3 regions of the Streptomyces sp. NPDC002032 genome follow, and region 1 is predicted to be linked to each of the others. Evidence: riboswitches for the same ligand, from Rfam matches in the RefSeq annotation. Region 1 holds a riboswitch; each other region holds the start of a gene.

The links. A riboswitch is a leader RNA that binds a small molecule or an ion and turns the genes downstream of it on or off. The one in region 1 is predicted to bind cyclic di-AMP.
Positions count from the first base shown of each region.
Region 2: linked by a shared signal. The riboswitch ahead of ACFYYT_RS15435 (M23 family metallopeptidase) and the one ahead of ACFYYT_RS20900 (transglycosylase family protein) in region 1 are both predicted to bind cyclic di-AMP.
Region 3: linked by a shared signal. The riboswitch ahead of ACFYYT_RS29225 (peptidoglycan DD-metalloendopeptidase family protein) and the one ahead of ACFYYT_RS20900 (transglycosylase family protein) in region 1 are both predicted to bind cyclic di-AMP.

Region 1 is NZ_JBIASM010000008.1:266,543-276,509, reverse strand. Features, by position in the region: gene ACFYYT_RS20920 (Ppx/GppA phosphatase family protein) at 1-112, opposite strand, end outside; gene ACFYYT_RS20915 (DUF501 domain-containing protein) at 109-645, opposite strand; gene ACFYYT_RS20910 (septum formation initiator family protein) at 698-1,186, opposite strand; gene eno (phosphopyruvate hydratase) at 1,285-2,571, opposite strand; gene ACFYYT_RS20900 (transglycosylase family protein) at 2,901-3,644, opposite strand; cyclic di-AMP (ydaO/yuaA leader) riboswitch at 3,647-3,816, opposite strand; gene ACFYYT_RS20895 (transglycosylase family protein) at 4,091-5,137, opposite strand; gene ACFYYT_RS20890 (cytochrome P450) at 5,298-6,590, opposite strand; gene ACFYYT_RS20885 (globin domain-containing protein) at 6,712-7,917, shown strand; gene ACFYYT_RS20880 (nucleoside triphosphate pyrophosphohydrolase) at 7,943-8,944, opposite strand; gene ACFYYT_RS20875 (SurA N-terminal domain-containing protein) at 9,067-9,693, opposite strand; gene ACFYYT_RS20870 (YfhO family protein) at 9,871-9,967, shown strand, end outside.
Region 2 is NZ_JBIASM010000005.1:315,856-325,822, forward strand. Features, by position in the region: gene ACFYYT_RS15420 (GNAT family N-acetyltransferase) at 1-1,416, opposite strand, end outside; gene ACFYYT_RS15425 (HPr family phosphocarrier protein) at 1,626-1,907, shown strand; gene ACFYYT_RS15430 (GntR family transcriptional regulator) at 2,133-2,798, opposite strand; gene ACFYYT_RS15435 (M23 family metallopeptidase) at 3,003-3,797, opposite strand; cyclic di-AMP (ydaO/yuaA leader) riboswitch at 3,810-3,969, opposite strand; gene ACFYYT_RS15440 (M16 family metallopeptidase) at 4,156-5,523, opposite strand; gene ACFYYT_RS15445 (pitrilysin family protein) at 5,544-6,905, opposite strand; gene ACFYYT_RS15450 (DNA topoisomerase IV subunit A) at 7,147-9,603, shown strand; gene ACFYYT_RS15455 (restriction endonuclease) at 9,724-9,967, shown strand, end outside.
Region 3 is NZ_JBIASM010000016.1:112,064-122,030, forward strand. Features, by position in the region: gene hpnH (adenosyl-hopene transferase HpnH) at 1-568, shown strand, start outside; gene ACFYYT_RS29215 (aspartate aminotransferase family protein) at 565-1,968, shown strand; gene ACFYYT_RS29220 (tyrosine-protein phosphatase) at 2,078-2,896, opposite strand; cyclic di-AMP (ydaO/yuaA leader) riboswitch at 3,223-3,387, shown strand; gene ACFYYT_RS29225 (peptidoglycan DD-metalloendopeptidase family protein) at 3,392-4,414, shown strand; gene ACFYYT_RS29230 (SGNH/GDSL hydrolase family protein) at 4,578-5,363, shown strand; gene ACFYYT_RS29235 (MBL fold metallo-hydrolase) at 5,509-6,771, shown strand; gene ACFYYT_RS29240 (ATP-binding protein) at 7,183-9,018, shown strand; gene ACFYYT_RS29245 (roadblock/LC7 domain-containing protein) at 9,067-9,504, shown strand; gene ACFYYT_RS29250 (DUF742 domain-containing protein) at 9,501-9,923, shown strand; gene ACFYYT_RS29255 (ATP/GTP-binding protein) at 9,901-9,967, shown strand, end outside.

The sequences.
Region 1 (9,967 bases):
CGACGGTCATCCGCCGGTCCAGCTCGGTGAGCTCCCCGGTGGCGGGGTCGCAGTCCGCGACGAGCAGGCGGATGGAGTTCGTACCGCAGTCGACGGCCGCGACCCGGGTCACTCGGATTCCTTCCGCTCCGCGCACGGGGTGACGCAGGCGCCCTTGGCCCACCACTCGGGCAGCATCGCCAGGGCCTCGTCGCCGAACGGGTTCACCCCGGGGCCGGCCGCCAGCGAGTGGCCGACGAGCACGTGCAGGCACTTCACCCGGTCCGGCATGCCGCCGGCGCTCGGGAAGCCCTGGAGCACCTCGATGGCGTCACGGCGCTCGATGTAGTCCTCGTGCGCGGCCCGGTAGGCGGCGGCCAGCTCGGGGTCCTGCGCGAGGCGGGCCTGCATCTCCTTCATGACGCCGTTGGCCTCCAGCGTGCCGATGGCGGAGGCCGCCCGGGGGCACGTCAGGTAGTACAGCGTCGGGAAGGGGGTGCCGTCGGGCAGCCGCGGGGCGGTCTCGACGACGTCCGGCCGGCCGCACGGGCAGCGGTGCGCGATGGCGCGCAGCCCGCGCGGCGGGCGGCCGAGCTGCTGCTGGAACGCTTCGATGTCCGCGTCGGTCGGCTCGGTCCGGTCGGTCTGGGGCGGGGGCGTCTGCATGCCTGGAGGGGGTCTCTTCGTTCTCGTGGATGGGTACGGGCGGGCGCGGGGCTCACTCGCCGGGACGGTCGGCCTTGTCGACCCCGTCCCAGACGTTGGAGTACCAGGGCCGGTCGGATCCGGACTGCCCGCCGCGACGGTGTTCGGCTGCGCCGGAACCGGGGTCGGTCATGATGTAGCCGATCTCCCCCGGGCGCAGGAAGTGCAGGTGTCTGCGGGCCTGCTGTTCCGCGTAGGCGGGGTCCTGCCAGCGGGCCTTCTCGTCGCGGAGCTGGTCGAGGCGCTTGCGCGCGTCGTCGGCGGCCCGCTGCTGGTCCGCGATCTCCGAGCGCTGGGACACGTACTGGCGCATCGGATACGCGAGGGCGACGACCAGGGTACAGAGGACGAGCACCAGCAGGGCCGCCCGGCCGGTGAGGCGGCTGCGGCGGACGACCCGGCGGGACTGCGAGCGGTAGACGTGCGCCGCGGTGCGTTCGCCGAGCTGGCGCAGCCTGGTCGCCGTCGAGAAGGTGGAGAACCGATCCCGGTTCCCGGCCATGGTCCCGCCTCCCCTGTGCGCGCACTACGCAATACGTCCCCGCACACGGTACGGGACCGAGTGCGGGGACGTACGGAGGCGAGACCCGCGGGCCCCGATCAGCCCTTGAAGCGGGGGAAGGCGGAGCGGCCCGCGTACACGGCGGCGTCGTCGAGGATCTCCTCGATGCGCAGCAGCTGGTTGTACTTGGCGACGCGGTCCGAGCGGGCCGGGGCGCCGGTCTTGATCTGGCCGCAGTTCACGGCGACGGCGAGGTCGGCGATGGTGACGTCCTCGGTCTCGCCGGAGCGGTGCGACATCATGCACTTGAAGCCGTTGCGCTGCGCCATCTCGACGGCGTCGAGGGTCTCGGTCAGCGAACCGATCTGGTTCACCTTCACGAGCAGGGCGTTCGCGGAGCCCTCCTCGATGCCGCGGGCCAGGCGCTCCGGGTTGGTGACGAAGAGGTCGTCGCCGACGATCTGGACCTTGGAGCCCAGCTTGTCGGTGAGGGTCTTCCAGCCGGCCCAGTCGTCCTCGTACAGCGGGTCCTCGATGGAGACCATCGGGTACGCGGAGACGAGCTCCTCGTAGTACTCGGTCATCTCGGCGGCCGAGCGGGACTGGCCCTCGAACTCGTACTTGCCGTCCTTGTAGAACTCGGACGCGGCGACGTCGAGCGCGAGCGCGATGTCCTTGCCCGGGACGTAGCCGGCCTGCTTGATGGCCTCGACGATGAGGTCCAGCGCGGCGCGGTTGGACTCCAGGTTCGGGGCGAAGCCGCCCTCGTCACCGAGGCCGGTGGACAGGCCCTTGGTGTGCAGGACCTTCTTGAGGGTGTGGTAGACCTCGGCACCCCAGCGCAGCGCCTCGGAGAAGGACTCCGCGCCGATCGGGGCGATCATGAACTCCTGGATGTCGACGTTGGAGTCGGCGTGCGACCCACCGTTGAGGATGTTCATCATCGGAACGGGCAGCAGGTGCGCGTTCGGGCCGCCGAGGTAGCGGAAGAGCGGCAGGTCCGAGGCCTCGGACGCGGCGTGCGCGACGGCCAGGGAGACGCCGAGGATGGCGTTGGCGCCGAGGGAGCCCTTGTTGTCGGTGGCGTCCAGGTCGAACATGGCCTGGTCGATCAGGCGCTGCTCGGTGGCGTCGTAGCCGACGAGCTCCGGGCCGATCTGCTCGATGACGGCGAGGACGGCCTTCTCGACACCCTTGCCCATGTAACGGTTGGGGTCACCGTCACGGAGCTCGATGGCCTCGAATGCACCGGTGGAGGCGCCGGACGGAACGGCAGCACGGCCGGTGCTGCCATCGTCGAGGCCCACCTCGACCTCGACCGTGGGGTTGCCTCGGGAGTCCAGGATTTCCCGGGCTACGACGACGTCGATGGACGGCACGAGCATCTCCTTCTGGGATGTGACGCTGGGTGTGCGGTGGCGTGTCAGGCCGTGGGACGGCCTTGCCGACTAGAGCCTAACCGGCTCGGGGCACTCGACCGTCCGACCGCCCGGGTCCTGGGACGAAAAAGGGACCGAATACCCCTCTTCCCGGACATACGGCTCCGGGACGCGGGCACCCTCGGCGGCGCCGGGAGGCCCGTCGGGACGGGCGGCTGGGCGGACAGCACGCCGCCGCCCGGCGCGTGGGGGGATACGCGCCGGGCGGCGGACGGTGTCACGGTGTCACGGGTGGCGCGCCGTCAGCGGGCGCGGCCGGGTTGTTGCGCGGGAGTTCAGCCGACCTTCAGCTTCTGGCCCGGGAAGATCAGGTCAGCGTCGTCGACGATGTCCTTGTTGAGCTCGAAGAGCTTCTCCCAGCCGCCCTGGACGCCGTTGGCCTGGGCGATGGTGCCGAGGGTGTCGCCCTCCTTGACCTCGTACGAGCCGTTGCCGGTCTTCACGGCGCCGGACTTCGGGGCGGTCTTGACCGGCGCCGGGGTCTCGGAGCGCTCGGAGCGGGTGACCGGGGCCTCGGCGGGGCGCTTGGACTCCGCCTTCGGGGTGGCCGGCTTCACGGGCGCGGGCTTCGCGGGCTTCGCGGCCTCGGGCTGCGTGGCGGGCTTCGGCTTCGCCGGGGTGGAGGTCGAGCCGCCACCGTTGTACGAGGAGTTGGACAGGCCGACGCCGCAGGACGGCCAGGCGCCCTTGCCCTGGCCCTTGAGGACCTTCTCGGCGATGGCTATCTGCTGCGACTTGGAGGCCTGGTTGGCCTGCGCGGCGTACGCCTTGCCGCCGTACGCGGCCCACGTGGAGGCGGAGAACTGGAGACCGCCGTAGTAGCCGTTGCCCGAGTTGATGGCCCAGTTGCCGCCGGACTCGCAGGAGGCGACCTTGTCCCACTCCGTGGCGGTGGCGGCGCTGGCGGAGCCGGCGGCCATCAGCGGGGCCGCGACGGCGACACCGGCGACACCGGCGAGCGTGACGATGCGGACGGCCTTGGAGCCGCGGCGGTGCTTGCCCTTGCCGGAAAGCAGCATGGATTTCTCCTCACCGACGCCTTCGAGGTGAGCTGTCGGGTTCGGGCGGATGAGTTGCCCGGTCACGTGTCGAGCACGTGGCTTAACCCCTAGCCGGTCGTGACCGTCTCTCAACGGCCGTTCCCGGCGACTACCTTGGTTCCCCCGCTCCTGCCTTCGGCGCTTGCGCGACGACTGTTCCCTCCGTCCGCCGGCAGGATTCGGCGATGCGGTCGAAGGAGCTCGCGGTGGCGAGCGATTCAGAAGGTAGACAGGTCTCTCCCGGATGTTCAACGCGCGACATCAGGGAGAAACCGGCCTACTTGCGTTCCGAAAGTGCACGTTTGCGCAGGTGAGGGCAGGGTTTGCGGAAGTTCCGGAACGAGACACGCCAGTTGACCGGAAGAGACGCATGTCTCACTTGCCGATAACGGACATTCAGCTCTTTCCGGATGCCCGAACTGCCCCTATTCCTTGGTTAGATCCAGGTTTTGGCCGGGCTTGATGAGGTCCGCGTCCCCGCCGATGACCTGCTCGTTGGCCTGGTAGAGGGCGTTCCAGCCCCCCGTGAGCCCGTTGGCGTGGGCGATGGCGGCGAGGCTGTCGCCCGGCTTCACCGTGTACGTGGGCTCCGCGGCGGCGCCTGACGCCGCGCCAGGGGCCGCCGGCACCTCGATGGCCGCCGGGCCGCGGTGCTTGCCCGCGCCGTCGCCCTTCTCGGCAGCGGGGGTGGCGGCTCCCGGGGTGGCCCCGGGGACGGCCGGGGCCGTCGGGTCCACCGGGGCGGTCGGGCTGACCGGGGCCGTCGGGGCGGTCGGGTCCGCCGGGGTGGAGGGCGTCCCCGGGGTGGACGGGGTTCCCGGAGTGGCCGGGGTGGTCGTCGGCGGCACCGACAGGTCGGTGGAGGGCACCGAATAGTCCGGGTCGGGCATGACGGGCAGTCCGCTGGTGGGACCCAGGGGGTAGTCCGGCAGGCCGCTCGGGCCGGCGGAGGGCGAGGAGCCCGGCTGCGGGGTCGGGGCGCCGAAGTCCGTCGGCTTCCCGCCCGAGCCGGTGGCGGGCACCGAGGCGTCCGGCCGGGACGGGGAGGGGGCGACCGGCCCCGGGGCGTTGCCCGGGTCCACCTGGGCCGCCGGCCCCTGCTGGGTCAGCCCGGCCGAGGCGGAGCACAGCGGCCACGCCTGGGGGCCCTGGGAGGCCAGCACCCGTTCGGCGACGGCGATCTGCTGGGAGCGGCTCGCGAGGTCGGGGCGCTCGGCGTAGGCGAGCCCGCCCGCGTTCTTCCACTGCTCCAGGGTGAACTGGAGCCCGCCGTAGGCTCCGCTGCCGAAGTTGGCGCTCCAGGTGCCGCCGCTCTCGCAGTCGGCGACCTTGTCCCAGGTGGCGGTGTCCGCGGCACCCGCGCTGCCCGCCGCGAGCAGCGGCAGGGCCAGGGCGGAGCCGGTGACTCCGGCGGTGACGACCAGGGCGGGTACCTGGCGGGGACGTCTGTGGCGGCCGTTCCCGGAACGCATGAGGCTGCACCTTTCGCATAACGGCGGGGTAACGGCAGAACCTAGCCGCCTTCGAACGGATGTCACAAGTTCGACGGTGGACTGACTTCCGGTCAGGCGACCGGAATCCGGAGCCGTGTTGCCGGGCGGGCGCGCCGCCGCCCCGCGGCGCGGGCCGCGCTCAACCGTTTCGGGGTGTGAAGCGGACCGGCAGGGTGCGCAGGCCCCGCATGATGAGCCCGCCGCGCCAGCGCAGGTCGGCAGGGGGAACGGCAAGTTCCAGATCCGGCAGACGCGTCAGCAAAGTCGCGAGCGCCGTCTGGCCTTCGAGACGGGCGAGCGGGGCGCCGAGACAATAGTGGATGCCGTGGCCGTAGCCGAGGTGCTGATTGTCACTCCGGGAGAGGTCCAGGGTGTCCGGGTCCGCGAACCGGGCGGGGTCGCGGTCGGCCGCCGCGAGGACCACCAGGACGGGGTCCCCGGCGGCGACGTCCCGGCCGCCGAGGGTCAGGGGCTCGGTGGCGAACCGCCAGGTGGCCAGCTCCACCGGGCCGTCGTAGCGCAGGAGTTCCTCGATGCCGGTCTCCAGGAGGGCGCTCTCCCCCGCCGCGAGGGAGTCCTGGAGGCGCACCCGCTGGTCCGGGTTCATGAAGAGGGCGTGCAGCCCGTTGCCGATCAGGTTCACCGTGGTCTCGAAGCCGGCGAACAGCAGGATGAAGGCCATCGCGGTGGCCTCCGCCTCCGTGAGGTGGTCCCCGTGGTCGCTCGCCCGGATCAGGTCCGAGATGAGGTCATTGCCCAGATCATCCCGCTTGCGGTGGATGAGTTCCCCGAGGTACGTCCGCATCTGCTTGACGGACCGGGCCACTCCGCCCCGCGGGCCGCCGCCGTGGCGGATCATCATCCCGGCCCAGTCGCGGAAGTCGTCCTGGTCCTCGCGCGGTACGCCGAGCATCTCGCAGATGGCGTAGATGGGGAGCGGGAAGGCGAACTCATGGATGAGATCGGCCTCGCCCGTCTCCGCGTCCCCCGCCTTCTCGACGATCCGGTCGATCAGGTGGTCGGTGAGCTCCTGCACGCGCGGGGTGAACTCGGCGACCCGGCGCGGGGTGAACGCCTTCGACACCAGCCGCCGCAGCCGGGTGTGGTCCGGCGGGTCGATGTTCAGCAGGTGCGTCATCAGCTCCGCCTTGCGCTCCCCGGGGATCCCCGTCTTGCCCTTGGCGTGCGCGGGTTCCGCGTGGTGCGCGGGATTCTTGCTCAGCCGCTGGTCCGCGAGGGCCTGCCGGGCGTCGGCGTACCGGGTCACGAGCCAGGCCTCGACCCCGCTGGGGAGCTTGGTGCGGTGCACCGGGGAGTGCTCGCGCAGCCAGGCGTACGCCGGGTAGGGGTCGGTCGCGAACTCCCAGTCGAAGAGCGTCGGGCCCTGGGGGGCGGCGGGGTCGGCGGGGGGCGGGGAGGTCTGCTCATGCACCCGATGACGTTATCCCGCCCGGCGGCCGCCACCCCATATAGGTGGTTCGCCGCGGCTGTCCGTAGATCGGCCGTCCCTTGACCTCGCCTTCCCCGCCCTTCCTACTTTCGGTTTTGTGGATGTGAGGATCTTGAAACGCAGTTTCGCGGTGGTGGAGCGACGGGCCGAGCACGCGGTCAAGTTCTTCTACGCCCACCTCTTCTGGCACAACCCCGGACTCCGAACCCTCTTCCCGCCCTCCGCCGACGGCATGGAACGCCAGCGCGACCGGCTCTTCGCCGCGCTCACCCATGTCATCGCCCACCTGGAGAGCGGGACCCTCGTCCCCTATCTACGCGACCTCGGCCGCGACCACCGCAAGTTCCTGGTCGGCCCCGAGCACTACGCCGCCGTCGGCACCTCCCTGCTCGCCGCCCTCGCCGAGACCTCCGGCCAGGCCTGGACCCCCGACGTCGAGAAGGCCTGGAGCGAGGCCTACCAGGTCATGGCCGACGCCATGACGACCGGCGCCCGGGCGAGCGCCGACCCGCCCTGGTGGGACGCCGAGGTGGTGCGCCACCTCCAGTACGGGGAGGACATCGCCGTACTGACCCTGCGCCCGCACGCCCCGCTCCCCTACCGGAGCGGCCAGTACGTCAGTGTGAGCAGCGAACGGGTCCCGGCCACCTGGCGCACGTACTCCCTCGGCAACGCGCCCCGCGCCGACACCACCGTCGACCTGCACGTCAGCCGTATCGAGGGCGGCCTGCTCAGTACCGCCCTGGTCCGCGAGGTCCGGCCCGGCGAGGGGCTGCGGCTCGGCGCCCCCGGCGGCGGCCTGTTCCTGCGCCGGGCGGACCGCCCCCTGACCCTGATCGGCGCCGGGACCGGCTGGGCGCCGGTCCGGGCCCTGCTGGAGGACCTGGTGGAACGCCCTCCCGATCAGGACGTACGGCTCTTCGTCGTCGCCCGGGACGCCGCCCACCTCTACGACCGCCCGCTCATCGACGCGTACGCCGCCTCCTGTGGCTGGCTCGGCGTCACCTACATCACCCCCGCGCCCGGGCAGCACCGCAACCAGGCCACCGACCGGCTGGCCACCGCCCTCGGCCACCGGGCCCTGTGGCGGGAGCAGGACGTCTACCTCAGCGGGCCGTCGCCGTTCATCGAGGAGACCGCCCACCTCCTGGAGGAACTCGGCACCCTCCCCGAGCGGCTCTTCCACGACGCGGTCCCCGCCTCCGGCTCCGCCCGGACCCGGCCCCTCGGCTTCGGCGAGTGGTTCCTGAACCGCCCCGACCCGCACTGGCACGACCCCGCCGCACGCGCCCCGCGCCGCGCGGACTGACCCGGCCGGCGGACCGGCCGGCGGCTCAGCCGGCGGACCGGCCGACGCCCTCGGCGGCCCTGATCGCGTCCCGGTAGGCGCGGGCCGCAGCCCGCAGCGCCGTCTCGGGGTCCGTCCCCTCCGCCTCGGCGCGCGCCGCCAGCGCGAGCAGTTCGTAGCCGATGCCCTCGCCCCGGGGAAGCTCCACCCCGAGGTCCGCCGCGCGGGCCCGGCCGGCGAGCTTGGCCGCGAGCGCGAGCCCGGGCTGGGCCACCGGGATCCCGTCGGTGACCGACTCCCGCTGCTTCTCGACCGCCTTGGTGGCCTGCCAGTGCGCGTTGACGTCCTCGGGGGAATCGGCCCGCGCGTCCCCGAAGACGTGCGGGTGGCGGCGGATCAGCTTGTCCACCAGGTCCCCGGCGACGTCGTCGATGGAGAACGCCACCGCGCCCTCCTCTTCTTCTCCCTCTACTCCTTCTACCGCCCCTTCTTCCGCGGCCGCCGCCTCTTGCGCGATGCGGGCGTGGAAGACGACCTGGAGCAGTACGTCCCCGAGCTCCTCGCGCAGGGCCGCCCGGTCACCGTCCTCGATGGCCTCGACCAGCTCGTACGCCTCCTCGATGGCGTACTTCACCAGCCCCTCGTGGGTCTGCGCGGAGGTCCAGGGGCACTCGCGCCGCACCCGGTCCATCACCTGCACGAGGTCGAGCAGCCGCGCACCCGGCAGGTCGTACGAGCCGGGCAGCAGCTCCAGGTCGGGCATGCTGACGCGGCCGGAGCCCGCGAGGCGGGCCAGGCCGTCGGTGAGCCGCCGGTCCCCCTCGCCGCCCGGGAGCACCACGACCGTACGGCCGCCCGCGCAGGCCCCGACGAGCCCCTCGGCGTCGGGCGCCTCCCGCACCACCCGCACCCCGGCCTCCCGCAGGTACGGCAGCTGCGGGTGCTCCGGATCGGCGCACAGGACGAGGTCGGCGGCGTGCAGGGTCTGCCAGGCCGGCCAGGACAGCAGCCCGGGGGCGACCCGGTGGCTGGCGGTCAGCAGGACGATCCGGCCGACGGGCTCTGCGGCGGCGGGGCCGGGAGCGGAGCCGGGGGCGGACGCGGGGGCGGACGCGGGGGCGGGTTCGGCGGTGTGGTCGGTCACCCTCCGAACCTACCTCCGCCCGTACGTCACGCGCCGCCGAGGGCCGGTACCTCGGACCGGCTGCGCTGGGTGATCCACGGGGTCTGCTGATCGCCGAGGATGATCTGCTGCGCGTCCCACTTGCCGTAGCGCGGGTTGACCTCGATGTGCAGGGCCTTCGCCGCCTCCCCCAGCTTGGCCAGCGCCTTGTCCTGACTGCCGTAGTGCGCGAAGAGCTTGTCGCGCAGCAGCTTGAAGCGGGTGTCCGCCTCCAGCTGGTCCGGCGCCAGCTGCGCCTGCTGGAGCGCGGCCGCCTCCAGCCCCGCCCGGCCGCCCGCCTGCTGGAGCTGCGCCTTGCGCACCTCCTCGATCTCCTTGGGGGTCACGCTCAGGCCGGCGTCGTCGGCGGCCCGCTCCAGAACGGCCGTCTGGATCATCTTGTTGAGCTTCAGGCGTTCCAGTCCGGCGGTCGCCTCGATGAGCTGGGCGCCCTGACCGGAACGGTTCTGCGCCGCGCGGACGTCCTTGACCTGGGCCTGGAGGGCGGAGGTGGTGATGCGTTCCCCGCCGACGACCGCCGCCGTACCGGGTCGGGTACCGCCCGAGCAGGCGGTCAGCAGGGGGGCCGCCGCGAGCAGGGCGACGGAGACGGAGAGCGCTGTGCGACGGTGCAAAGGAGCCTCCAGGGCCGGGAGATTGTGCGTCGGTGCACAAGGGCCGTGCGGTGATCGATGGTATGCAGTCAGGGTGGTCCGGGCCACCGCTTCGACCAACGATTCCGGGGGTGTTGGGGTGCGAGTTCACTCCCCGGCTACCACCGCGGCGCCCGTTCCTGGGATGGTCGCCTCACCATGTCGACTCAAGCGCTCGCCCCGCACCGCGCCGCGGACCGCCCGGCGTCCCCCTCCGCACGGCGCTCCCCGCGCCGCTCCGGCCTGGCCGGGTCGG
Region 2 (9,967 bases), on a different contig from region 1:
CAGCTCGGAGACGGTGGCGTCGGGCAGCCGGGTCCCGGGGACCACGTGTCCGGCGGGGGTGTGCCGGCCGCCGCGGGCGACGACGACCGGCTTGACGGCGGCGGTGCGGCGGGCGAGCCGGGTGAACTTGCGCGGGTTGCCGAGGGTCTCCAGGTAGAGCAGGGCCACATCGGTGGCCTCGTCGTCGTACCAGTACTGGAGGATGTCGTTCCCGGAGACGTCGGCCCGGTTCCCGGCGGACACGAAGGACGAGAGGCCCTCGCCGCGCCGCAGCAGCCCGGACAGCAGGGCGATCCCGATCGCGCCGGACTGGGTGAACAGGCCGATCCGCCCCCGGGCGGGGGCGGGCGCGAGCGAGGCGTTGAGTTCCACGTCCGGCGCGGTGTTGATCACCCCGAAGGCGTTCGGGCCGATGAGCCGCATCCCGTAGGAGCGGACCTGGCGCACCAGTTCGCGCTGGCGGGCCAGTCCGGCCGGGCCGCTCTCGCCGTATCCGGCCGACAGCACCACCAGCCCCTGGACGCCGTGCTCCCCGCAGGCGGCGACCGCGTCGGGGACCCGGTCGGCGGGGACGGCGATGACGGCGAGGTCGACGGGGGCGCCGATGTCGGCGACGGTGCGGTAGGCCCGCACCCCGTCGAGCAGGTCCCCGCCGATGCCGGGGGCGCGGGCCGCGTTGACGGCGTAGAGGTGGCCGTGGAAGCCGCCGTCGCGCAGGTTGCGCAGCGCGGCGGAGCCGACGCCGGAGCCGGAGCGGCTGACGCCGATCACCGCGACGGAGCCGGGGGCGAGCAGCCGCTGGACGGAGCGGGCCTCGGCGCGCTGTTCGCGGGCGCGCTGGACGGCGAGGGACTCGGCGGTGGGTTCGAGGTCGAGGGTGAGGTGGACGGAGCCCTCCTCGAAGCTGCGCTTCTGCTGGTAGCCGACGTCCGTGAACACCTTGATCATCTTGGTGTTGGCGGGCAGCACCTCCGCGGCGAACCGGCGGATGCCGCGTTCCCGGGCGACCGCGCCGATGTGTTCGAGGAGGGCGGAGGCGACCCCGCGTCCCTGGTGGGCGTCCTGGACGAGGAAGGCCACCTCGGCCTCGTCGGCGGGGACCGGGGCCGGGCGGCCGTCGGGGCCGATGCGGTCGAAGCGGACGGTGCCGATGAACTCGCCGCCGATGGTCGCGGCGAGGCCGACCCGGTCGACGTAGTCGTGGTGGGTGAAGCGGCGCACGTCGCGGTCGGAGAGCCGGGGGTAGGGGGCGAAGAACCGGTAGTACTTCGACTCGTCCGAGACCTGTTCGTAGAAGCTGACCAGGCGGCCCGCGTCCTCGGTCGTGATGGGGCGGATCCGGGCCGTGCCGCCGTCGCGCAGCACGACGTCCGCTTCCCAGTGGGCCGGGTACGAGGGGTCCGACTCGGTGGTCATGGGGCCACCTTAAGGGGCGGCGCGGCCCCGTGGCGGGGGTGACGTACGGGCCGGACGCGGCGCGCGCGGCGGATGCGGCGGGCCGGGGCAAAGCAGTGCAAGCTGGGGAGGGCCGAACGGCGGTGGAAAGGGGCCGAAGGTCGGTCCGAGCAGTCCGGGCGTCGTGAGAGACTGGTCTAGACAACCGTAAGAACCTGAAGGGCATCACCATGGCAGAGCGCCGCGTCAACGTCGGCTGGGCCGAGGGCCTGCACGCTCGTCCCGCCTCGATCTTCGTCCGGGCGACGACCGCTTCCGGCGTCCCGGTGACCATCGCGAAGGCGGGCGGCGACCCCGTCAACGCCGCTTCCATGCTGGCGGTCCTGGGCCTGGGCGCCCAGGGCGGCGAGGAGATCGTTCTCGCTTCCGAGGCCGAGGGTGCGGACGCCGCGCTGGACCGCCTCGCGAAGCTGGTCGCCGAGGGCCTCGAGGAGCTCCCGGAGACCGTCTGACCCTTCGGGTCCGGTAACGCGGAAGCCGCTGTCCCCCCACCCCGGGGACGGCGGCTTCCGCGTTTTCCGGCTCCGCTCGGGCTCGGGCTCGGGATTACGGCTTACCGCTCCGGCTCCGGTTCCGGCTTACGGAATGGAAGGCATTTCCGAGAATTCCGGCCACCAAAGAATACGGCGGCCGTCGAGATATCGGATCCGCTCACCCCTCTGTATACGGCACCCTTGTTAATAACGACCGCTCGCCGTGTTGACGGCAGGTTGCGAAGTCCTCACCCGCGGCCGGTGCACGACGGCGGCCCGCTGCGCGTGCAAGGCGGTCAGCGCCGCAGCCCGTTCCGCGTCCCCGCGCGCCACCGCGTCCACGATCGCGCCGTGCTCCGCCCAGGAGTCCGCCGGCCGCGCCGGCGCCCCCACCACGTACATCCAGGCGATCTTGCGCCGGGTCTGGATCAGCAGGGCGGTCAGCCCGGGACTCCCGGACGCCTGGGCGAGCGTCTCGTGGAACCAGCCCCCCAGGGCCCGTAGATCCTCCCCCTGCCCCTTGCGGGCCCGTTCCTGGCCCAGCCTGACCAATCCGCGCAGCACCTTGAGGTGGGCCTCGGTACGCCGCCGGGCGGCCCGGGAGGCGGCCAGCGGTTCGAGCAGCGCGCGCAGCTCCAGCAGATCGGCGGCCTCCTGCTCGGTCGGCTCCGCCACGCAGGCGCCGGCGTGCCGCCGCGTGGTGACGAAGCCCTCGGACTCCAGAGTGCGCAGCGCCTCGCGCACGGGGACGCGCGAGACCCCGTAGCGCCGGGCGAGCACCTCCTCGGTCAGCCGGCCGCCCGGACCGAAGAAGCCGGAGACGATGTCGTCGCGGATCGCTGTGCACACCGCGTGCGCCGGAATACGCAAGGCCGGACCTCCGCTGGATTATCCGCCCGGCACCTTCGCCGGATTCGGGACCGTGCTGCGACTCTATTGCAGCTCACGATAATTTCCGATGACGGCCGGATATCCGAAACATTTCGCCGCGGCGGGCAGGACGAAGAAGGCCCCGGCTCTGGGAGCCGGGGCCTTCTTCCGAAGTGCGGGGTGGTGCGGGTGGTGCGGTGCGGGTCAGACGCCGACGCCGTGGCTGCGCAGGTAGGCGAGCGGGTTGATGTCCGAGCCGTACTGGGGGCCGGTGCGGGCCTCGAAGTGCAGGTGCGGGCCGCTGGAGTTGCCCGTGGAGCCCGACAGGCCGATCTGCTGGCCCGCGGTGACCTTCTCGCCGACCGAGACGTTCAGCGAGACCATGTGGCCGTACTGGGTGTAGGTGCCGTCGTTGTGCTTGATGACGACGTTGTTGCCGTACGCGCCGCCCCAGCCGGCTTCGACGATGACGCCCGCGCCGACCGCGTGGACCGAGGTGCCCTCGTCGGCGTGGAAGTCGATGCCCGTGTGGCTGCCGGAGGACCACATGCCGCCGCCGGCGCCGTACTGGGTGCTGACGTACGAGCCCTCGATGGGGGCGACGAAGGTGTTGAGGCGCTTGCGCTCCTCGTCGCGGGCGGCGCGCTCGGCGGCCTCGCGCTCGGTCTTCGCCTTGGCCTCGGCGGCCCGCTTGGCCTCCGCGGCCCGCTGCTTGGCCTCGGCCTCGGCCTGCGCCTGGGCGGCGACGGCCTCGGCGGCGACCTGCTGCGACGCGGCCTGCACCTCGAGGTCGTCCTGGAGGCCGTCGGCGACGACGATCGCGGTCTGGCCGGTCTCCTCGACCGAGGGGGCGCTGTGGTCCGCGGCGAACGCCGGGGCGGCGACGGCGGCGACCACACCCGTGGTGGCGAGGGCGGCTACACCGGCATAGCCGGCGGTCTTGCGGCTCAGACGGCTGGAACCACGGTGCTTACCGGCGACACGACTGCCAGAGGCCATGAAGGGGTTGATCCTTTCCTTCCCTCTCGCCTACCGGGTTAGCTGACGGGTTCGGAGCAGGAAGGTCTCCTACGGGCCTCCTCTGACGAGGCGGTCCGATTCACCCCAGGGACTGATGTGGGTCCCCGGCTCCCCAGGCTCGCGCCTGACGGGGACTCGGCGATCGCTGTCCGGTGCCGCCGGTGCGGCGGTCACAAGTGACGGACAGCACGTCCGACGCTAGGCGGATCATCAGTCAATCGCCAAACACACGAGCCCTTTTGTTGCGTACGCCACACCCCATACGCGCAACCACACGACGAAACAGACAAAAGGGGCTCCGGCGGATGATCCGCCGAAGCCCCTCCCAAACGCACCGTCAGTTCGTGACGACGGTGACCGCTCCGATGCCGAGGGCCCGTACGGGCTCCTCGATCTGGGCCGCGTCGCCCACCAGGATCGTCACCAGCCGGTCCACCGGGAAGGCCCGCACGACCGCCGAAGTGGCCTCCGCCGTACCGGTTTCGGCCAGCCGTGCGTACAACTGCGCCTGGTAGTCGTCGGGGAGCTCCTGCTCCACCTGGTCCGCGAGGGTGCCCGCGACGGCCGCGGCCGTCTCGAACTTCAGCGGGGCGACGCCCACCAGGTTCTGCACGGCCACGTCGCGTTCGGCGTCGGTCAGACCCTCCGCGGCGAGCGTGCGCAGCACCTTCCAGAGGTCCTCCAGCGCGGGACCGGTGTTGGGGGTGTCCACCGAACCGCTGATGGCGAGCATCGAGGCGCCCTTGCCGTCGGCGGTCGAGCGCAGCACCTGGCCGAACGCCCGCACCCCGTAGGTGTAGCCCTTCTCCTCGCGCAGCACCTTGTCCAGGCGCGAGGTGAGGGTGCCGCCGAGGCAGTACGTGCCGAGCACCTGCGGCGCCCAGACGATGTCGTGCCGGTCGGGCCCGATGCGGCCGATCAGCAGCTGCGTCTGGACCGCGCCGGGCCGGTCCACGATGACGACCCGGCCGGTGTCGTCCGCCGTCACCGGCGGCACCGGGCGCGGCTCGGCGGTGTTGCCGGTCCAGGCGCCGAGGGTGTCGGCCAGCACGGCGTCCAGGTCGATGCCGGTCAGGTCGCCGACGACCACCGCGGTGGCGGTGGCGGGGCGCACGTGGGCCTCGTAGAAGGCGCGGACGGCCGCGGAGTCGATCCGGGCGACCGTCTCCTCGGTGCCCTGGCGCGGGCGGGACATGCGCAGGTCCGCCGGGAACAGCTCCTTGGAGAGCTCCTTGGCGGCGCGGCGCTGCGGGTTGGCCAGCTCGTGCGGGATCTCGTCGAGCCGGTTGCGCACCAGGCGGTCGACCTCGCTGTCGGCGAAGGCCGGCGCGCGCAGCGCCTCGGCGAGCAGGCCGAGGGCCTTGTGCAGGCGGGAGGCCGGGACCTCCAGGGAGACCCGCAGTCCGGGGTGGTCCGCGTGCGCGTCGAGGGTGGCTCCGCAGCGTTCCAGCTCGGCGGCGAACTCCTCGGCGGAGTGCTTGTCGGTGCCCTCCGACAGGGCACGGGCCATGATGGTGGCCACCCCGTCGAGGCCCTCGGGCTCGGCGTCCAGCGGGGCCGCGAGGTTGACCTCGACCGCGACGACCTGCTGGCCGGGGCGGTGGCAGCGCAGCAGGGTCAGGCCGTTGGCGAGGGCGCCGCGCTCGGGGGCCGGGAAGGCCCAGGGCTTGGCCTCGCCGGCCTCGGGGCGCGGGTGGAAGGCCATCGTGACGGCTACGGCGTCGCTCACTGCTCCGCCCCTTCGTTCTCGTTCTCGTCGGACTCGTCGGACTCGTCGGATTCGTCCGAGCCGGGCAGCGGCTCGTAGACGAGCACCGCACGGTTGTCGGGGCGCAGCCGGGCCGCGGCCACGGCCTGCACCTCTTCGGCGGTGACGTCCAGGACGCGCCCCACCGCGCTCAGCGCCAGCTGCGGGTCGCCGAACAGCACGGCGTAGCGGCACAGTTCGTCGGCGCGGCCGGCGACGGTGCTCAGCCGGTCCAGCCACTCCCGCTCCAGCTGCGCCTGGGCGCGCTCCATCTCCTCGGCCGTGGGGCCCTCGGCGGCGAACCGCGCGAGTTCCTCGTCGACGGCCGCCTCGATGGCGGGCACCTCGACGCCGCTGGAGGTCTTGACGTCCAGCCAGCCCAGCGAGGGCGCGCCGGCCAGGCGCAGCAGGCCGAAGCCGGCCGCGACGGCGCTCTGGTCGCGCCGCACCAGGCGGTTGTGCAGGCGGGAGGACTCGCCGCCGCCCAGCACGGTCAGCGCCACGTCGGCCGCGTCGCACTCGCGGGTGCCGTCGTGCGGCAGCCGGTAGGCGGCCATCAGCGCGCGGGCCGGTACCTCTTCGACGATCTCCTCGCGGAGCTGGCCGCCCATGATCTCGGGGAGCGAGCCGTCGCGCGGGGGCTGCTTGCCGTCGTGCGAGGGGATGGTGCCGAAGTACTTCTCGACCCAGGCGAGCGTCTGCGCGGGGTCGATGTCACCCACGACCGACAGGACGGCGTTGTTGGGCGCGTAGTACGTACGGAAGAAGTTGCGCGCGTCCTCCAGGGACGCGGCGTCCAGGTCGGCCATGGAGCCGATCGGGGTGTGGTGGTACGGGTGGCCCTCGGGGTAGGCGAGGGCGGTCAGCTTCTCGAACGCGGTGCCGTAGGGCACGTTGTCGTAGCGCTGGCGGCGTTCGTTCTTCACGACGTCGCGCTGGTTCTCCATGGACTCCTCGTCCAGGGCCGCCAGCAGCGAGCCCATGCGGTCCGCCTCCAGCCACAGGGCGAGCTCCAGCTGGTGGGCCGGCATCGTCTCGAAGTAGTTGGTGCGCTCGAAGCTGGTGGTGCCGTTCAGGGAGCCGCCGGCGCCCTGGACCAGCTCGAAGTGCCCGTTGCCCGGTACGCTCGCCGAACCCTGGAACATCAGGTGCTCGAAGAGGTGAGCCAGACCGGTCCGCCCCTTGACTTCGTGGCGCGAGCCGACGTCGTACCAGAGGCAGACGGCGGCGACCGGAGTGAGGTGGTCCTCGGACAGCACCACGCGCAGGCCGTTGGCCAGCCGGTGCTCGGTCGCTGTCAGGCCGCCGGAGCCGGCCTGAGCTGTGGCCGTGTGACCCATGGGCATGTGGTCCCTTCGATCGCGATGCAGAGATTTCTGTCAGACCTGCCACTGTATGCAAGCGCGTCGGCCACCGGAGAAGTTCCCGGGTCCGCCCCTTGGACTCCGTCCGGGGGGTCGCCCGGGGTCGGAGTCGGCGTTGTCGGTGCGCCGGGCCACAATGGTCCGCGTCGACACCGGCCGGACGGCCCTCGTCCGGCACCCCGTACCCCCCGATTCTTGGTTAAGGAGCCGCGCAGCGATGGCCCGCCGCAGCACGAAGACCCCGCCGCCGGAGGATTTCGAGGAGAAGATCCTCGACATCGACGTCGTCGACGAAATGCAGGGCTCCTTCCTCGAGTACGCGTACTCGGTGATCTACTCCCGTGCCCTGCCCGACGCCAGGGACGGCATGAAGCCGGTGCACCGGCGCATCGTCTACCAGATGAACGAGATGGGCCTGCGCCCCGACCGCGGTTACGTGAAGTGCGCCCGCGTCGTCGGCGAGGTCATGGGCAAGCTGCACCCGCACGGTGACGCGTCGATCTACGACGCCCTCGTGCGCATGGCGCAGCCCTTCTCGATGCGGCTGCCGCTGGTCGACGGCCACGGCAACTTCGGTTCGCTCGGCAACGACGACCCGCCGGCCGCGATGCGTTACACCGAGTGCCGGATGGCCGACGCCACGTCACTGATGACGGAGTCGATCGACGAGGACACCGTCGACTTCACCGCCAACTACGACGGCCAGGAGCGCGAGCCCGTCGCCCTCCCGGCGGCGTACCCGAACCTCCTGGTCAACGGCGCCTCCGGAATCGCCGTCGGCATGGCCACCAACATGGCCCCGCACAACCTCGGCGAGGTCATCGCGGCCGCCCGCCACCTGATCCGCTACCCGGAGGCCGACCTCGAAGCGCTGATGCGCTTCGTGCCGGGCCCGGACCTGCCCACCGGCGGCCGGATCGTCGGCCTGTCCGGGATCAAGGACGCCTACGAGAACGGCCGGGGCACCTTCAAGATCCGGGCCACCGTGGCCGTGGAGGACGTGACCCCGCGCCGCAAGGGCCTGGTCGTCACCGAACTGCCCTTCACGGTCGGCCCCGAGAAGGTCATCGCCAAGATCAAGGACCTGGTCGGCTCGAAGAAGCTCCAGGGCATCGCCGACGTCAAGGACCTCACCGACCGCTCGCACGGCCTGCGCCTGGTCATCGAGATCAAGAACGGCTTCCACCCCGAGGCCGTGCTGGAGCAGCTGTACAAGCTGACGCCGATGGAGGAGTCCTTCGGCATCAACAACGTCGCGCTGGTCGACGGGCAGCCGCTGACGCTGGGCCTGAAGGAACTGCTGGAGGTCTACCTCGACCACCGCTTCGAGGTCGTCCGGCGCCGCAGCGAGTTCCGCCGCACCAAGCGGCGAGACCGGCTGCACCTGGTCGAGGGCCTGCTGGTGGCCCTGGTCGACATCGACGAGGTCATCCGGATCATCCGGGACAGCGACAACTCCGCGCAGGCCAAGGAGCGCCTGATGGAGCGCTTCTCGCTGAGCGAGATCCAGACGCAGTACATCCTGGACACCCCGCTGCGCCGCCTCACCCGCTTCGACCGGATCGAGCTGGAGTCCGAGCGCGACCGGCTGACCGGGGAGATCGACGAGCTGACCGGGATCCTCGACTCGGACGGCGAGCTGCGCAAGCTGGTCTCCTCCGAACTGGCCGCGGTCGCGAAGAAGTTCGGCACCGAGCGCCGGACGGTGCTGCTGGAGTCGGCGGGCACGGCGGTCGCCGCGGTCCCGCTGGAGGTCGCCGACGACCCGTGCCGGGTCCTGCTGTCCTCCACCGGCCTGCTGGCCCGTACGGCCAACGGCGGTGCGCTCTCGCAGGAGGAGGGCGGCGGCCGTGCGAAGCACGACCTGATCGTCTCGCAGGTGGCCGCCACCGCCCGGGCCGACGTGGGCGTGGTGACCTCCTACGGGCGGCTGCTGCGGCTGCCGGTCATCGACCTGCCGCAGCTCCCGGACACCCACGCCGCGCCGAACCTGGCGGGCGGGGCCCCGGTCGCGGAGTTCCTCTCCGGCCTGGAGGCCGACGAGACGGTGGTCTGCCTGACCACCCTCGACGAGTCCTCGCAGGGCCTGGCCCTGGGCACCGAGCAGGGCGTGGTCAAGCGGGTCGTGCCGGACTACCCGGCGAACAAGGACGAGCTGGAGGTCATCACCCTCAAGGAGGGTGACCGCGTCGTCGGCGCGGTCGAGCTGCGCACGGGTGAGGAGGACCTGGTCTTCATCACCGACGACGCCCAGCTGCTGCGCTACCCGGCGGCCCAGGTGCGGCCCCAGGGCCGCCCGGCGGGCGGCATGGCGGGCATCAAGCTCGCCGAGAACGCCAAGGTGATCCACTTCTCGGCCGTGGACCCGTCGCGGGACGCCGTGGTCTTCAGCGTGGCCGGCTCGCACGGCACGCTGGACGACTCGGTGCGCTCCTGCAAGCTGACCCCCTTCGACCAGTACCCGCGCAAGGGGCGCGCCACGGGCGGCGTGCGCTGCCAGCGGTTCCTGAAGGGCGAGGACCTGCTGGTGCTGGCCTGGGCCGGGAACGCCCCGGTCCGCGCGGCCTCGGCGAACGGCACCCCGGCCGCACTGCCGGCCCCGGACCCGCGCCGTGACGGCTCGGGCGGCGCACTGCCGGCCCCGGTCGAGGCCCTGGCGGGAGGCGTGCTCTAGGCACCCGTTCCCGGGTGCCCGGGAGGTGGTGGCGGGCGGTCCGGGCGGTTGCCGGGCCGCCCGCCCCCGGTCCCGACTACTGTTTTCCCGGTACACGCGGGCGGGGGGAGAACAGCACTGATGAGTCGTCGGCCGAGCGGTTTGATCGGGGTCTGGGCCGAGGCCCAGCGCCAGCAGCAGCGGACGCAAGTGATCCAGCAGCGCGAGGCCGAGCGCCGGCAGCGGGCCTACGAGCGGGACGCGGCCCGGGACCGGCGGGAGCAGCAGGCCGCGTACAGGCAGCACCGCGAGGCGGAGGCGCGCCGTCGCACCGAGCGGATCGAGGCCGAGGTGGCCGCCCTCCAGGGGCTGCTGGCGGCGGGCT
Region 3 (9,967 bases), on a different contig from region 1:
CAAGGAGGCGAAGCGGCGGGGATTCCGGGTCACCACCAACTCGACCTTCTTCAACACCGACACCCCCCAGACGATCATCGAGGTGCTGAACTACCTCAATGACGACCTCCAGGTCGACGAGATGATGATCTCGCCCGCCTACGCCTACGAAAAGGCACCCGACCAGGAACACTTCCTGGGCGTCGAACAGACCCGGGAACTCTTCAAGAAGGCATTCGCCGGCGGCAACCGGCGGCGCTGGCGCCTCAACCACTCCCCGCTCTTCCTCGACTTCCTGGAAGGAAAGGCGGATTTCCCCTGCACGGCCTGGGCCATTCCCAATTACTCGCTCTTCGGCTGGCAGCGCCCCTGCTACCTGATGAGCGACGGCTACGTGCCCACGTACCGGGAACTGATCAACGACACCGACTGGAGCAAGTACGGCCGCGGCAAGGACCCGCGCTGCGCCAACTGCATGGCGCACTGCGGCTACGAGCCCACCGCCGTCCTCGCCACCATGGGCTCCCTCAAGGAGTCCCTGCGCGCGGCCCGGGAGACGATCGGCGGCAACCGGGCCCCCTCGTCATGACGCCCCGGCCCGAAGGGGGCGGGGGCTTCGACCTCGCCGCGCTCCTCGCCGAGCGCGGCGGGGAGCGGTACGAGCTGCACGCCCGACACCTCAACCACCAGCTGCCCCGGATGCTGCACACCATCGGCTTCGACAAGGTGTACGTGCGCGCCGAGGGCGCCCACTTCTGGGACGACGAGGGCAACGACTACCTCGACATGCTGGCCGGGTTCGGGGTCATGGGCCTGGGCCGCCACCACCCCGTGGTGCGCCGGGCCCTGCACGACGTACTGGACGCCCAGCTCGCCGACCTGACCCGCTTCGACTGCCAGCCGCTGCCCGGGCTGCTGGCCGAGAAGCTGCTCTCGTACAGCCCCCACCTGGACCGGGTCTTCTTCGGGAACAGCGGCACCGAGGCGGTGGAGACCGCCCTGAAGTTCGCCCGGTACGCCACCGGGCGGGGGAGGATCCTCTACTGCGACCACGCCTTCCACGGGCTCACCACGGGCTCCCTGTCGGTCAACGGCGAAGGCGGCTTCCGGGACGGCTTCGCCCCGCTGCTGCCCGATACGAAGATCGCGCTCGGGGACCTGGCCGCCCTGGAGCGCGAGCTGGCGCGCGGGGACGTCGCCGCGCTGATCGTCGAGCCGGTCCAGGGCAAGGGGGTGCTCGCCGCCCCGCCCGGATTCCTGCTCGCCGCGCAGGAACTGCTGCGCCGCCACAAGGCGCTGCTGATCGCCGACGAGGTCCAGACGGGCCTCGGCAGGACCGGCGATTTCTACGCGTACCAGCACGAGCCGGGAGTGGAACCGGACCTGGTGTGCGTGGCCAAGGCCCTCTCCGGCGGCTACGTCCCCGTCGGCGCGACCCTGGGCAAGGACTGGATCTTCCGGCGGGTCTACTCCTCCATGGACCGGGTGCTGGTGCACTCCGCGAGCTTCGGCTCCAACGCGCAGGCGATGGCGGCCGGGCTGGCCGTGCTCAGCGTGATGGAGGACGAGGAGGTCGTGGCGAACGCCCGGGCCATGGGCGACCTGCTGCGCGGCCGGCTCGCGGCCATGGTGGACGAGTACGAGCTGCTGCACGAGGTGCGGGGGCGCGGGCTGATGATCGGCATCGAGTTCGGGCGGCCGTCCTCCCTGGGGCTGCGCAGCCGCTGGGCCGTGCTCCAGGCGGCCCGCAAGGGACTGTTCGCGCAGATGGTGGTGGCCCCGCTGCTGAGCAGGCACCGGATCCTCACCCAGGTCTCGGGCGACCACCTGGAGGTGATCAAGCTGATCCCGCCGCTGATCGTCGACGAGCGGGACGTGGACCGGTTCGTCGGCGCCTTCCGGGAGGTCATGGACGAGGCACACGGCGGGGGCGGGCTGATGTGGGACTTCGGCCGGACCCTGATGAAGCAGGCGGTCGCCAACCGCTGACCCGGTGCGCGCCGGGGGGCCCGGTACGCACCGGGCCCCCTGGCGCGCGATCTCCTTGGCGCGTCCCCCTGGCGCGGCCCCCGGCTGGGCCGGGGCCGGGGGCCGGGGCTCAGTCCAGCAGCCGGTCGCGCAGCCGTTCCAGGGTGGCGGGGGCCAGGCCGAGCCCCTCGGTGAGGTAGCGCTCCGTTCCGCCCCACCGCTCGTCGATCGTCCCGAACGCGGCGAGCAGGTACTCGGCGCGCGCGTCGAACAGCGGCGCCAGCAGCTCCATCACCTCGGGGGAGCGTTCCTCGGCCGCGTCGCCGCCGCGCCGCACCCGGTAGCGGTTGTGCGGGGCGTTGGACTCCAGGTAGTCCGCCACGATCGCCTCGCGCCCGACGCCGAGCGCGAGCAGGGTCACCGCGATCGACACGCCCGCCCGGTCCTTGCCCGCGGCGCAGTGCATCAGCGCCGGGACGCTGTCCTCGGCGAGCGCGTGCACCACCCGGGCGTGCTCGGCCGTACGGGAGAGGATCATGGTCCGGTAGGACTGGGTCATCCGGGCCGCCGCCCTGCCCTCGCCGAGCGCGGTCCGGAGCTGGCCGAGGTCCCCTTCGCGGACCATCTTCCAGAACTCCCGGCCGTCGGCCGGGTCCGTCAGCGGGATGTTCACGTTGCGGACACCCGTCAGCTCGACGTCCGGGCCCTCCAGCGCCATGTCCGCCCCGTTGCGGAAGTCGAAGACGGTGTGCAGACCGAGCGTCCGGAGGAACTCCGCATCGGTTTCGGTGGCATGTGCGAGATGTCCGCTTCGGAACAGCCGTCCCGGCCTGACCCTCCGCCCGTCGGCGCCGGCCAGGCCGCCCACGTCGCGGAAGTTGCGGACGCCGGTCAACTCCGGTGCGGGCTCGGGGCCGCCGGGCAGGGGCTGGGGTATCTGCTGGGTCACGTGTGCTCCTCCGGGTGGTCCTGGTGGTCGCGAGTGTCCGAATTGATCGCTTTGGGGCCAACTTGCCATAGGTGAAGGCGAGATCGCGCCAAGCCCCGTGAGCCAGATCATACGGTGACCGTCCGTGCCTGATCGCGATGTGTGAATTCCCTTGCCAGAGCGGCTGTTGCCGTCCAGGAATGGACGCAGGGTGACGGGAATTCCGTTGATCCCTCATACCTGCGATTCCGTCAGGGAATTCATGGCTTGTTGTGTACGGCCCCGCTCGATTACCTTCGCGATCGATCCGGGTGGACCGCCTAATCCTGCCGCCGCCCGGGAACCGCACCCGACCATCGACGCTCGCGGCAGGAGCGGGGGAACCAGGTAAGCCGCCGTTCCGGATCATTTCCGGACGGCTCGGGGTGAAGTCGTACGCGTGCACCGCGGGTACGGCCGGAGATCTCCAGTCCGAACCCGACAGCTCACCTCGCAGGCGACGGAGAGGAATTCGCCATGCCCGCAAAGGGTAAGCACCGCCGCCCGAAGTCCCGATCCCTGTCCCGCGGCCTCGCCGTGGCCGGCACCGGCGGCGCCGCCCTCGCGCTGCCGCTGATGGGTGCCGCCGGCGCGCAGGCGGCCGCCCCGGCCGCGACGCCCGCACAGGCCGGGCTGTCCGCGCCGCTCCCCGAGGCCCTCCGGACCGCCGCCCCCGCGCCGGCGTCGGCCGCCGCCGCCCCGGCCGTCTACACCGTCGTACCGGGCGACTACCTGTCGAAGATCGCCGCCGAGCGCCACCTCTCGGGGGGCTGGGAGAAGCTCTACGACGACAACCGCGAGGCCGTCGGAGCGAACCCCTCCCTCATCCACCCGGGACTCCGGCTGACGCTCGGCGCCCCCGCCCGGGCCGCCGCCCCCAAGGCCCCTGAGGCCCCGGCCGAGGGATCCTCCACCAAGGCTCCGGCGGCCGACGAGGCGCCGTCCGACCAGGGCGCCACCGGTGACACCGCCGCCGACGCGGCCCCGGCCCCGAAGTCCGCCGCCCCGCAGGGGCAGCGCACCCGGGTCCCCGCCCAGCGTCCGGCGCCCGCCGGGTCCACGGCCCCGGCCGAGTCCGCCGCCCCCGCCACCGGCTCCGGTTTCGTCGCCCCGGTCGACGGCGGCACCTCCACCCCGTACCACCAGAGCGGCAGCATGTGGTCCTCCGGCTACCACACCGGCGTCGACTTCATAGCGAGCACCGGCACCACCGTCAAGGCGGTCGGCGCGGGCACCGTCGTTTCCGCTGGCTGGGGAGGCGCGTACGGCAACGAGGTGATCATCAAGCACGCCGACGGCAAGTACTCCCAGTACGGCCACCTCTCCCAGCTGTCCGTCTCGGCGGGCCAGAGCGTCACCGCCGGGCAGCGCATCGGCCTCTCCGGCGCCACCGGCAACGTGACCGGCCCGCACCTCCACTTCGAGATCCGCACCGGACCGTCGTACGGCTCTGACATCGACCCGCTGGCCTACCTCCGCTCCAAGGGCGTGAGCGTCTGACGGCTGCCGCCGCGGCGGCTCGGACACGCGTGGGGCCGGGGCCAGAGGGGGGTCCCGGCCCCACGTGTACTTATTCCTTATCCCTCGCGTGGTATAGATCACGGTCCGTCAACCCCTCATTACGTTGGCGTAGGTTGGTTGCGGGGGTGAAGGATGGTGTCCCGTGGCAGCGACGACGACGACACCCAAGACCATCGGCTCGTACGCGGCGATCGGGGACAGCTTCACCGAGGGCGTGGGGGACCCCGGACCGGGGGATTCGTATCTCGGCTGGGCGGACCGGCTCGCCGTACTCCTGGCCGACCGGCGTGACGAGCACGACTTCCGGTACGCGAACCTCGCGGTGCGCGGCAGACTCCTCGACCAGATCGTGGCCGAACAGGTCCCCAGAGCCAAGGAGCTCGCCCCCGACCTGGTCACCTTCTGCGCGGGCGGCAACGACATCATCCGGCCCGGCAGCGACCCCGACGACGCGGCGGAGCGGTTCGAGGCGGCCGTGGCCGACCTCACCGGCGCCGTGGGCCTCGTCATGATCACCACCGGCTTCGACACCCGGGGCGTGCCGGTGCTCAAGCACCTGCGGGGCAAGATCGCCACGTACAACGCCCACGTGCGCGCCATCGCCGACCGCTACGGCTGCCCGGTCCTCGACCTCTGGTCCCTGAAGTCCGTACAGGACCGCCGGGCCTGGGACGGCGACCGGCTCCACCTCTCACCCGAGGGGCACACCCGGGTCGCCCTGCGCGCCGCGCAGGTCCTCGGCTACGAGGTCCCCACCGATCCGGACCAGCCGTGGCCGCCGACCCCGCCCCGCGGATCGGTGGACGTCACCCGGGACAACATCCAGTGGGCGCGGGAGCACCTCGTGCCCTGGATCGGCCGCCGGCTGCGCGGGGAGTCCTCCGGCGACCACGTCGCGGCCAAGCGCCCCGACCTGCTGCCGCTCTAGCGACGGCGCGGGCGCGCGGAGGCACGAGCGGGCGGACGGGCGGACACGTGGCCCCGGGGCGGAATCCTCGGGGCCCGGCGTGCGTTGGGATGGTCGTAGACGTACCACCGTGCCACTCCATCCTGCACCTTTCCCAGGAGGCGCCTTGACCGGCTCCCTTCCCCTGCGTCCCCGGCTGCGCGCCCTGCGGCCCGAAGCCTTCGGCGCGGATCCGTCCGGCGCCCGGCTGGAGCGGATCCTGCGCTCGCCCCACTTCGCCGACGGCGTGTTCCAGAACCCCGTGGGGGCCCGGACCAGGCCCTCCGGGTCGATGGTCGAGTTCGCCAAGATCTACTTCCACAAGGAGCAGCGGCTCCGGCGCAACCCCGGCGCGCCCATCCCGGTGTACCCGACCACCCTGGCCGAGCTGGCCAAGCCGCCGGTCAGCGGGCTGCGCCTGACGTGGATGGGGCACTCCAGCGTCCTCGCCGAGATCGACGGGCGCCGGGTGCTCTTCGACCCGGTGTGGGGCGAGCGCTGCTCCCCCTTCCCCTTCGCCGGACCCAAGCGGCTGCACCCGGTCCCCGTCCCGCTGGCCGCCCTCGGCGAGGTCGACGTCGTGGTCATCTCCCACGACCACTACGACCACCTCGACCTCCCCACGATCAAGGCCCTGGCCAGCACGGACACGGTCTTCGCCGTCCCGCTCGGCGTCGGCGCGCACCTGGAGCGCTGGGGCGTGCGCCCCGACCGGCTGCGCGAGCTCGACTGGAACGAGAGCACCGAGGTGGCGGGGCTCTCCCTGACCGCCACCCCGGCCCGTCACTTCTGCGGCCGCGGTCTGCGCAACCAGCAGTTCACCCTGTGGGCCTCCTGGGTCGTGGCGGGCGAGGAACACCGGATCTTCCACAGCGGAGACACCGGCTACATGCCCAGTACGCCCGACGGCACGGCGAGCTTCGCGAGCATCGGCGCGGCGCACGGCCCCTTCGACGCCACGATGATCCAGATCGGCGCCTACTCCGAGTACTGGCCCGAGATCCACATGACCCCCGAAGAGGGGATGCGGGCGCACCTGGACCTCCAGGGCGGGGAGCCGCACGGCGTGATGCTCCCGATCCACTGGGGCACCTTCAACCTCGCACCCCACCCGTGGGACGAGCCCGGTGAGGGTTCGGTGAGCGCCGCGGACAAGGCCGGCCAGAAGATCGCGCTGCCCATCCCGGGCCAGCCCTTCGAGCCGGCCTCGCCCGGTGTCCCCACCGAGCAGTGGTGGAAGCCGTTCACCTACGACCACTCCATCCGCTCCACGGGAGACACGTCCTCCACTCCGGCCGGACAGGCCGGCGCAGCGGCGGCGGCAGCGGCGCGCATCGCGTCTGCGGCTGTGAGTGATCAAGGAGAGTCGGAGCCCGTCAAGTCCCCCTGAGGGGAGGCCTGACTGCATCATGCGTGAGCACCAGCACATGTGGCAGGTGCGGAAGCGCCCCCGCCGGTACTGACCGCGGAGGCCGGCGCGCACGCCGGTTCGCCCGCCGGGCCGGAGTGGGCCGTGGGGTCCGGGTGCTTGGTGGGGGGCGCCCGGGCCGCAGGGGGTGCGGGGGACGCAGGGGGCGTGAGGACGGCCGGGTGCGCCGTACGCCCCCGCGGTGTCCTCGCGTACGCGCTCCCGGCGCATTCGGGCGGCCGTACGAGCGCTCCACCGGGAGCGGGAAGCAGCCCGCCGAAGTTCCCCAACTGGGCTCCGGCTGCGGGAGGGTGCGGTCTAGCGTGGGTATCCGGTGATCAACACCGGACCCCGCGACCGCTGGGGGCCGGGCCCCACGTACCGAGGACGCCGATGTCCGGACCCCGCGCCGCCCGCCACTCCCCGTCGAGACACGCCGTCACCGGACCCGGTCGGCAGATACGCCCCCAGCTGCTGCGCGCGGCCCTCCTGCCGACCCTCGCCGCCGGGCTCAGCGGGGCCGCCGCCGTGATCTTCACCCTCCAGCTCGGCGGGGGCGCCGGCGCCCGGGACGCCCGGCTGTGGCCGGTGCTCGCCGGCTGCGCCCTGCTCGTCGTCGGCGCCCTCGCCGCCGCCCTGCTCGGAGCCCAGCGGGCCGCCAAGACCGTCCGTGACCGCTGCGAGGCCCTGCGCCGCTCCAGCGTGCGCGGCCGCCAGGAGCTGCGGACGGCCGCCGAGCGGCTGGAGCGCGGCGAGAGCCCGGGCCGGCCCGTGCGCGGCGGCCCCAGCGGTCCGCCGCCCGCCGCCGACCCGGCCGGGGTGGACGAGTTCTGGCTGCTCGCGCAGGAGTTGCGGGGTGCCCGCGAACAGGCGCACACGACGCTGGTACGGCTCGCCGCCCCGGTCGCTCCGAGCGACAGCGACCGCAAGGTCGAGGTGTTCGTCAACCTCGCGCGCCGCCTTCAGTCGCTCGTGCACCGCGAGATCGCCCTCCTCGACGAGCTCGAAGACACGGTCGAGGACCCCGACCTGCTCAAGGAGCTCTTCCACGTCGACCACCTCGCCACCCGGATCCGCCGCCATGCCGAGAACCTCGCCGTGCTCGGGGGGTCCGCCTCGCGGCGGCAGTGGACCCGGCCCATCGACCTGAGCGAGGTGCTGCGCTCCTCGGTCGCCGAGGTCGAGCAGTACACCCGGGTCAAGGTCGTGCCCCCGGCGGGCGGCACCGTGCGCGGACACGCCGTCGCCGACGTGGTGCACCTGCTGGCCGAACTCGTCGAGAACGCCACCGTGTTCTCGGCCCCCGACACCGATGTCGTGGTGCGGGCGGAGCAGGTCACCGCCGGGATCGCCATCGAGGTCGAGGACCGCGGACTGGGCATGCCGCCCGAGGAGCAGCACCGGATGAACGCGCTGCTCGGCGACCCCGACCAGGTCAGCGTCCGGCATCTGCTGGCCGACGGCCGGATCGGGCTCTACGTGGTGGCGGCGCTGGCCCGCCGCCACGGCATCGCCGTCGAGCTGAAGTCCAACATCTACGGCGGGGTGCTCGCCGTCCTCGTACTGCCCCGGACGCTGCTGGGGGCACGGGCCCCGAGCGCCGCCGACGCGGCGGGCGGGTCGCGGGCCACCTCCTGGGGGACCGGCGAGAGCGGCGCGGTCCCTCCGCTGGAGCCCGTACGCGTGTCCGCGCCCGGCCCCTGGCCGGAGGGGGAGCGCGCCGGGGCCGGGGCGACGGGACCCGGCCTTGAAGCGGAAACCCCGGACCAGTGGCTCGGCGCCTGGCGGGCGCAGCCCCCGGCCGGGGACGACGCCCGCGCCGGGGCGCCCGCGGCGGCCGTCGTACCGCCGTCGGTTGCCGCATCGCCGTCGGTTGCCGCCCCGCCGTCGGTTGCCGCATCGCCGCCGCCCGAGGCGACGTCGCCGCCGGCCGGTTCCGGCGCCGCCGCGGGCCCGGCGCCCGGTCCGGTGTTCCCGCAGCAGACGGTACGGACGGCGGCCGCCCCCACCGCCGCCGTCCCGGCGCGTTCGCCCGCGCCCGTGGACCACGGCGACGGGGAACGGCCCACGCTGCCCCGTCGCCTGGCCCAGCAGCACCTCGCGCCCCAGCTCCGCGAGGCCCCCGCCCCCCGGCGGGCCCCGGAAGCCGAACAGCCCCTGCACGACCCGGGGCTGATGGCGGCCTTCCAGCGCGGCTTCGGACTCGCCCAGTCCGAGCAGCAGGCATGAACCGGGCCCCGCGCCCGGACCCCCCACCCCAGCAAGGAGCACATCCCCATGGCCGGCGAAGTGGCGACGAAGACAAGCACCCTCTCGGACCTCGACTGGCTGCTCGGCGGCCTGGTCCAGCGCGTCCCCTACACCCGCAGCGCGGTGCTGCTGACCGCCGACGGGCTCGTCAGCTGTGTGCACGGCCTCGACCCGGACAGCGCCGACCACATGGCCGCCCTGGCCTCCGGGCTCTACTCGCTGGGCCGCAGCGCCGGCGCCCGCTTCGGGGACGGGGCCGAGGTCCGGCAGGTGGTGGTCGAGCTGGACACGGCCCTCGTCTTCGTCTCCGCGGCGGGCTCCGGGACCTGCCTGGCGGTGCTCGCGGGCCGCGAGGCGGACGCGGGGGTGCTCGGCTACGAGATGGCGATGCTGGTCAAGAGCGTCCGCCCGTACCTGGCCGCCTCGCCGCGCCGGCCCGCGCCCGCCGTCGACGTGGAGCGATGAGGGCCCGTACGAGGGGGGAGAGCGGCTCCGGCGCACCGCGCGACACGCCCTGGCTGGACGGTTCGGCGGGCCGGGTGACGCGCCCGTACACCGCGAGCGGCGGCCGCACGCGGGCCGCCGTCCACCTCGACCTGCTGTCCCTGGTGACCGCCACCGGAACCCGCCCGCGCGTCCCGCTCGGCGCCGAGCACACCCTCGCGCTGCGGATCTGCGCGGGCACGGCGGCGGTGACCGTGGCCGAGGTCGCCGGGCAGCTGCGGCTCCCGGCGGTGGTGGTCAAGGTGCTGCTGTCCGACCTGATGGAGTACGGGGCCGTCTCGGTGCGTGCACCCCGCTTCCCGGGCGGCAGCGGCGCGTTCGCCGACGACGACCAGACCCTGCTCCGGGCGGTGCTCGATGGCCTGCGCCGGCGACTGTGACGCCCCGGCGCCCGCCCCGCCCGCGACCCTGAAGATCCTGGTCG